DNA from 2 places in the Soonwooa sp. T0.1_25 genome. Region 2 is predicted to be linked to the other one. Evidence: riboswitches for the same ligand, from Rfam matches in the RefSeq annotation. Region 2 holds a riboswitch; the other holds the start of a gene.
What was found. A riboswitch is a leader RNA that binds a small molecule or an ion and turns the genes downstream of it on or off. The one in region 2 is predicted to bind cobalamin.
Positions count from the first base shown of each region.

Region 1: linked by a shared signal. The riboswitch ahead of AC23MB_RS08580 (TonB-dependent receptor plug domain-containing protein) and the one ahead of AC23MB_RS04035 (TonB-dependent receptor plug domain-containing protein) in region 2 are both predicted to bind cobalamin.

Region 1 is NZ_JBYFBZ010000005.1:67,807-72,155, reverse strand. It holds gene AC23MB_RS08585 (DUF5074 domain-containing protein) at 1-558, opposite strand, end outside; gene AC23MB_RS08580 (TonB-dependent receptor plug domain-containing protein) at 570-2,390, opposite strand; cobalamin riboswitch at 2,418-2,601, opposite strand; gene mutY (A/G-specific adenine glycosylase) at 2,624-3,664, opposite strand; gene AC23MB_RS08570 (HU family DNA-binding protein) at 3,711-4,004, shown strand; gene AC23MB_RS08565 (Rne/Rng family ribonuclease) at 4,284-4,349, shown strand, end outside.
Region 2 is NZ_JBYFBZ010000002.1:199,285-203,633, forward strand. It holds gene AC23MB_RS04030 (YncE family protein) at 1-429, opposite strand, end outside; gene AC23MB_RS04035 (TonB-dependent receptor plug domain-containing protein) at 426-2,450, opposite strand; cobalamin riboswitch at 2,559-2,742, opposite strand; gene AC23MB_RS04040 (acyl carrier protein phosphodiesterase) at 2,935-3,507, shown strand; gene AC23MB_RS04045 (DinB family protein) at 3,504-4,007, opposite strand; gene AC23MB_RS04050 (GNAT family N-acetyltransferase) at 4,043-4,349, opposite strand, start outside.

The DNA of each region.
Region 1 (4,349 bases), on a different contig from region 2:
CTCCGTTGTTTCATAGGCTGAGCCATCCGTTTGTACAACAACATAATTACCAACGCTAACTACTTTCTCTGCGTATCTATCAAAAGTAATCGTTTTAACTGGTGCGTTGTTCGCTGCATTAAAAACATTAAGAGCATATTTTCCGAAGAAATTATTAGTTGTGATGTACATGTTGTTTCCGTTAAATGCAATCGCTCTTGGTTGCTCAACTTGGAAAGTCGTCAACTTTTGGAAAGAATAACGATTGACAACCTCAACTTTATTAGAGTTATTAACAACCAAATAAGCTTTATCATTCTTAAAACCAAGTGTTTGTAAAACATCACCAAGGACTTGCTTATTATTATTTGCAGCAAAAATATTTTCGCTCATCGAAGCTAAATCTGGCGTAATGTAAGAAACTTCTCCTTGATTTTTATTAAAACTACCTTCGACACTTACAAGGATTCCGCCTTCATAAGCTCCTTTTGATACAATAACATCGTTATCATCCTTACATGCTGTCATAAACAACAAACTCGCTGCGAACACACTCGCAAATAGATTTTTAATTTTCATATATATATTTTTTAAAAGTTAAAATTCATGTTAACCGCAAAATTCCGTTTTGGCATGTAGTAAGCGTACACCGTTCTGTAGACTTCGGAAGTCAAATTATTGACTTTTACGCCAAGTTTTAAAGATTTAAGAACTTGAACATCCGCACCTAAATTAATAACGTAAAACGGATCCATTATATATTGTACAGACTCGTCACCATCACTGAAAATCTTAGAATTCCAGATAGATTGTAGATGCAATCCGAATATTTTATAATTAAAATTAGCCTCCAAACTCACTTTATGATAAGGCACGTAAGGCAATTGTTTTTTATTAGCTTGATCTTCTGATTTTGTAAAAGCATACGAAAGCATTGTACGATACGAGAAGTTTTGATACTTTTTTTCTAAACCTAATTGTGTTTCGACACCGTAAGATTTAACCTCGCCCGTGTTAGTCGCATGATACATTCCGTTTTTTCCGGGCACCCAACGCAACATATTTATAATATCCATATAATACGGCGTTACAGTAGCAGTCAAAGATTTCCATTTAAAATTGTTGGATACTTCAAATTGGTAAGAAGTTTCAGGTTTCAAATCTTCATTCCCACCTGGCTTCCAGTACAAATCATTAAAACTTGGTGCACGAAAATTTTTAGAAGCGCTAAATTTAATAGCGTAAAAATCTGCTACCGAATAATTACCCGCCACCGAAAAAAGGAATGGACTTTTTACCCCTTCCACAAATTCCTTCTTTGCGCCAACTTCCCAATTAAAATTTTTAATACTAAAATCTCGATACAATAACGCCGAAGAACCTTGTCGACGTTTAACAGAACCAATTCCAGTCTTAACACCTAAAGCTTCAATTTGACTAACCTCACCTAAAAAATTAAGTTCAGAATTTGCGTTTATTTGATATTTAAAATCATCTTTTAAAATGAATTGTTTCGTCCCGCCACCAGATTCGGAAGCAGCAAAATTAGAATTCATATAATATTGATAATCATCTTTAAGATGTGCAACTTTAAAATCGTTTTTAAAATTTTCATTCTTAAAATACCAACCAACAATACTTTTAAAACTTTGGCTTAAATACTTACTTGGTGTCGAAAATTCTGACAACAATGGATAATTTTGGATCGCATCAAAAATCTGACTTTGCGAGTAGATTTCGTTTTTATCATCAACTTTGTAAGCAAAACCTAAATTAACGCCAGTATTGTCATAAGCGCCATTTCGGTTGACATAATTTCTCTCTTCGACTTCGTAATTGTTTTTACTTCGGTTATGATTAACTGCAAATTGAAAGCTAAATTTATCGTTACTAAAACTAGTTTTCAATAAAGAATTTGAAGTTTCAAAAGACGCATACTCCGAAAAAACTTGCCCTTTAAAACCTTTATTATATCCAAACGAATTATTTAGGTGAATAGAGCCGCCAATAGCACCACTGCCATACAAAACACTTCCACCTCCGGATTTAACTGCGATGTTATCATAACCTAAAAGTGAAATATTATTGATATCGCCTTGTCCTAAAAACTGAGAATTAATGTTAATTCCGTTCCAAACAAAAGCGGTTTGCTGCGCTGTTGTTCCACGAAAAGAAGGCGAAGACACCATTCCACGGCCATTCTCTTTAATATAAATAGGCGTTTGGAAACTCAATAAATCTGAAAGTGAAGTGGCATTTTTGAGAACATCGTCCGATTTTATCACTTTAATTTTTGAAAAATTCTTAGCATTTTCAAATTGTGAATCAACGAAAACTGTGTCTATGACAGCTTCTTGGGCGAAACCAAAAACTGGAAAGATAAAACTAAAATTTAAAAAAAATCTCTTCATACTGATCACTTTTCTCCCGAAAGCCTTTTGTTAAGTTTAAACTTGGCAGGTCTCCTGACTTTCGTTGATTACATCCCTTCTCGTCAGCGACAATGGTCTTGATGCAATCTCTTTATACGATCTACAGTTGCGGGGACAGTTGAAGACTTACACTTCATTCCCTTTTAATTTCGGATTATTAAGCCCGAAAACCAATTTTGCAAAAATATGTAAAGTTTTTCTTTTAATTCAATTTATGATGAAAAGTATTTAATATAATAATCGTGTAGAGGTTTTGGAAAAGACTTTTGTTCGGCTTCAGTAAAACTAAAACTTAAAAAATCATTTTCAGTTTTTAGTTTATCAAAATCGGATTTATTTGGTATTAAAATTTTAGAAATCGAAATTTCTAAATTGCGATGTGTTAATTTATGTTGAATAACCTTCTCATGTTCTTCAATAAAATCAATTCCATTAAAATCTAAACTCTTTGGAAACTCAAACAATTTTTTCCAAATATCTGACGTGTCACGTTGTTTAACTAAAAACTGGTCATCATGATAAACGAATTGATAACTTAAGGCTAAATTTTCAACTTTTGTTTTTTTAAGTTTAACAGGAAATTGATTAATTTTTCCGATAGCAAACGCGTGACAATCATCTTGCAAAGGACAATCCGAGCAAAGTGGATTCTTGGGTTTACAAACTTCTGAACCCAGATCCATCATCGCTTGGTTAAAACAACCTGCATCTTTTTCAGGCATAATTAATTCTGCCAGTTCTGAAAAATATTGAAAAGCTCTAGAATTAGAAATATCAAAATCATCAGCAAATAACCTCGACAAGACGCGATAAAAATTACCGTCCACCGCCGCAACCTTCTCAAGAAACGAAATACTTGCAATCGCCGCTGCAGTGTATTTGCCAACACCTTTTAGTTTTAATAATTCGGAATAAGTCTTAGGAAATTCTGAATTGTAATCGACTACCAATTGCTTCGCCGCTTTGTGAAGATTAAGAGCACGAGAATAATAACCAAGCCCTTTCCAATAAAGCAAAACTTCCTCTTCATCTGCATTTGCAAGCGCATCAACATCAGGAAAACGCTCTACAAAATTGAGATAATGTTGCATACCTTGTTTGACTTGCGTCTGTTGTAACACGACTTCGCTAATCCAAATATTATAAGGATTTATACTTTTGCGCCAAGGAAGGTCACGTTTATGGGTTTGATACCATTTAAGTAGCTTAACGCCAATATAAAGAAAATCAGTCTTTTGTTTGTAAGTTTTCAAAAATATGTTTTATATTTGCACACCAAAATTATAAACAAAAAAGGAAATGACAAAGGCAGAATTGGTAAACATCATCTCAAATAAATTAGGCGTAGAAAAAAATGATACTCAGAAGGTTATCGAGGCATTCATGCAAGAGATAAGAACATCGATGTATAATGGAGACAATGTTTATCTAAGAGGTTTTGGATCATTCGTTATTAAAACTAGAGCGGCTAAAACGGGAAGAAACATTTCTAAAAATGTTGCAATTGAAATTCCGGCACACAATATTCCGGCTTTCAAACCATCAAAAACTTTTGTTGAAAAAGTAAAAACGAAAGTTGCAGTAAAGAACTAATTAAATTAATATTAACTTATAATAAAATTTCTAAATTATGCCAAGCGGAAAGAAAAGAAAAAGACACAAGGTTGCTACCCACAAAAGAAAGAAAAGAAGAAGACAAAACAGACACAAGAAGAAGAAGTAACATTCTGACGCTCAGTCATATAAATATAAATATAGTTGGTGTTTTTCGCCGACTATATTTTGTTTTCTACATACACAAGTACAACGCCAAATTGGCAAAAAATTGACTATTGATGTCTTTCGTAAAAGGCAATTATTAAAACAAAATTTATGAAGAAAGAATTAATCATTTCGCATGAGAATGATTCTTCACAGATTGCCCTGTTAGAAGACGGT
Region 2 (4,349 bases):
ACTACTGGCATAGGCTTTCCCATCTTTGAAGGTCATATAACGGCAGTTTTGAAGTTTAATCGTTTTGATACGTTTGGCGGTTTTAGCATCGAGAACTTCAATTTTGTTTGAAACATTAACCACAACATACATTTTGCTGCCGTAGATTTTAATATCGTTACCAACATCCCCCAATTCTTTAACCACTTCGGGATTAATATCGGCGTAGATATTTCGGTGATACGTTCCCGTTGCATAGTCGAAATAATCCAAAGTCGACTTGTTACTTCCCATATTACCTTCATTTAAAAGATAGAAACCTTTGATGGCGGTATTTTGAGGTGGTTCTAGACCAGATTCTACTTCGGGGCGAACAATAACATCATCCGTTCGACAAGAAAAAATCAACAATAAAAGTGAAAATGAAAAATATAGTTTTAGATATTTCATAAAGTGTAATTAAGGATAAGACGGAAACTTCTGCCAGGCATCGGAAAATTGATAACCACGTCGTAATACTGATTGAAAATATTGTTCAGCTCCAAACTTGCTTTAAACTGCTGCTGCTTCCATCGGAAGATTTTTTGCACCGACAAATCGTGCGTATACCAAGGTTGCACATAGTTGTACTTAATATTATCTTGGTTAACATCATAACGCTCGCCAACATAGATTGCGCTGTAGTTAAAACTCCAATCTTTATAGTCCGCCATCATCGTGAAAGTCCCACTGTGCCACGGCGTATACGGAATTTGATTTTTATAAAACGTATCTTCAGGATCGCTAACATCCTGCGCTTTTTGATAAGTGTAGGAAAGCAATGGTTTTAGTTTTACATTTCCAATTTTAATAGTAGACTGTAGGTTAACGTCCACACCTCGGATCTCTACACGTCCAAGATTCATCATCAACCAACGGAACATACTACCATTAGGCGCTGCAACAATTTTGTCCAAAACTTCATTGTAGTAAGCATCAGCTTTTAAATAAAATTCTTGAAAAAAATCATTTCTAAAATTTTTATGATAGGTAAAACCGACATCGTATTGCGTGGTATATTCCGGTTTCAAATAGGTATTTCCGATGTTGGTATAATACAAATCATTAAAAGTTGGCATTCTAAAAATCCGTTTATAAAAAGCTCTTAACGTTAAATCTTTAGTATTGAAAGGCTGATAAGCAGCATAGAAAGCAGGCGTCCACTCTCGTCGGTCTGGAGATTTCGCATTTTTCTCAACATTTTCGTGCACGAAAGTTCCTAGAAGACTTCCCATAAAACGCAGTCGATTCCATTGATAAGTCGACGCTAAAGCCACCAAATTGGTATAACGTGTAGGGTATGAAAAGTTGATTAAATTGGCATCTAAATTATTAAACTGGAAATCACCATTTAAGCTGATATCCCAACTCGGTGTAATCGTGTAGATGTTAGAAGAACTAACGTAAACTTCACGTTGGATGTAAGAATTCTCGAATCTGATCACATATTCTGTACGCACCGTGTCCGCATAATACGTGTAATCGTAAGCGAACTTGGCTTTAAGTTGGGTTTCGAATTTTGGAAAAAGTTTCTTTCTAAAAGTGCCTTGCACAAAGTAATTGTCATCCGTCATCCTAGAACCACGAGCACCAAATCTACCGTTAACAATGGCCGCAGGAATGCCACGGTTAGAGTTATAGGCGTAACCACGAATATTCCAAGTTCCGTTACGGATTATTCCATTTATTGTGGTTTCAAAACGTTTGGCTTTAATATCCGAATCTTGTCTTTTTGCAATCGTGTCATACGCAATCGCGCCATCTGGATATCTTTTGAAATAGCGAAACTTATACACGCCATCACTTTCCAAATATTCAGAACTAAAACTAAACGCAATTTTGTCTGACAATTTTTGCTCTAGCCTAAAAGAAGGATTAAATAATTGTATCGTGCCATTTTTGAGACGAATAGAAAGATTTGTTTTTTTGTTTCCAGTAAACGAAGGTGTTTTGGTTTGAAGATAAATAGCACTTGCAGAAGCAAAATCCTTTGCCGGTTGGAAGATTTCACTTTTTTGACCATTATATAAGGAAATACCTTCGAGATCATCTAAAGAATAACGCCCCAAATCGACCAAACCATTTTGTGCATTTCCGAGCTGGATACCATCATAAAAAACGCCAACATGTTGGCTTCCCAAACTTCGTACATTAATAGTTTTTAGACCACCAACGCCGCCATAATCTTTGATCTGGACTCCCGAAAAATAACGTAAAGCATCCGCAACCGATTGACTGCTCAAGCGTTGCAAGTCTTCTCCACTTAAGGTTTGTGCAGGAATTACATCTTTCAAATCGCGTTTGAAAAGAATAACTTCCGTGATTTCTTTTTTGGAAATACTATCTTTACTCTGTCCAAAAACTAAAGACATCACAAAAAAAGCCACAAGAAATGCCGCTTGAAAAACCGATAAAAAAAGTCGTGTCACCATTAGCTCATTTAGAATAATGATGACGCTAATGGAAAATAAGAATACAAAGCAACAGCGCAAAAACTGCACAGTAACTTCGTTGTTCTAGGCTTTATTCCACGAAAGCGTCAAACGTTAAACATACTGGCAGGTCTTCTGACTTACTTCATTTTTGGAATCCTTCCCATTCTAAGAACAGTGGATATTGTTACCAAAAACCTTGCGTGAAGCTTACAGCAGCGGGTCTGTCTGGGATTTTCACCCAGTTCCCTTTTAAAGCTTTTTATAGCTCACCAGTTTTGCAAAAGTATTAAATTTTTATTAAACAAGAAAGCCTTTTTCGTTAAAGTCCAAAATCACAAATAATTTTCCTAATTTTTAAATTATTCTAGAAAAATTTATCTAATGTAATAACATTTGCTTTGTACAAAAACAGCATTTAAAAGAAATAAATTACTTAAATTGTATTTACTTTTATAACACAAAAAATCGCACAAACATTATAATGAATTATCTTGCACACTCCTATTTATCCTTTACTGACGGGCAACTTGTCGGGAATATGATTGCAGATTTCATCAAAAATAATGAGCGCGAAAATTTCCCTTTAGAAATTCAAAAAGGCATCAAACTACATCGCGCCATTGATAGTTTCACCGATACACATCCAGCAATTTCGCAAGCAAAAAAAGTATTTAGTCCTTTGGTAAGGCTTTATGTAGGGGCTTTTGTTGATGTTGCGTTCGATTATTTTGTGGCGCACTCTATTTCGGATGGAGCACTTTTTGAACATTCCCAAAAAGTCTACAAAACACTTTGGCAATATGAAGAATGGCTTCCAGAAAATTTTAAAATTATGCTCAAAAAAATGGAAGAAGACAATTGGTTGTACAATTATCGCGAAGATTGGGGCATCAAATTTAGCACGAAAAATGTCCTCAACAAAGCCAAATATTTGGAAAAAGACATTCCCGTTTTTGAAGCATTTTTGAGCCATAAAAAAGAAATCGGAAAAGAATTTGAGATTTTCTTTCCCGATATTAAATCTTATCTCGATACTTTGGATTTAAAAATTTAAAGCTTCGACAAATATCTTTCTTCGATAATATTAAGATGATGAATATTGTGACCAACAATCAGTTTTCCGATAGTTTCAACACTTAAAGCATTGCCGTTGGCTGCACCTTTTAGCTGCAAAACTTCTTCTGACAAATCATCAAAAAATAAGATACTTCCTTTTCTGACAAAAGAAAATTCGTCGATGAGGTTTTCCAGGCTTCTATCATTTGCATGAGAATTTTTAGCCCAAAGTTCTTCATCAAAACCTGGCAATTCTGTTTGATCTTGCCTTGCAAAAGTCATGGCACGATACGCAAAAACTTTCTCGGTATCTATTAAATGTTGTAATAATTCTTTGAGTGTCCACTTGCCATTGTCATAAGCAAAAAGTCCTTGTTCCTCAGTCAAATCACTGAAAATACCAAAAGTTTTTCCGCCCGAAGTGTCTAGAGCATCAATCCATTCTTCATCTGGAACCAAATCCAAATAGCGCTGGATGTATTTTTCGAAATCTGTCATAGTTATAGTTTTTGAATATTATTTAAAGATAACAATTATTCGTTAACCCATTCGAAAAAATTAACTTCATCATATTTTTTGAAGCCACAGGAAGGATATAATTGGTTACCAATTTCGTTTTGCTTACCTGTTTCCAGCAACATTCCACATGCATTTGTATCGCGACAAAGCTCTTTGGCTGCTTCTAGTAGAGCTTTAGAATAAGATCTTCCTCTGTAATTTTCATCGACAAATAAATCGTTTAGCAACCAATATCGCTGCATTCTTGTAGACGAAAAAATAGGAAATAATTGTACAAAACCTACCAAATTATTTTCGAATTCCGCAACAAAAATTTCGGAT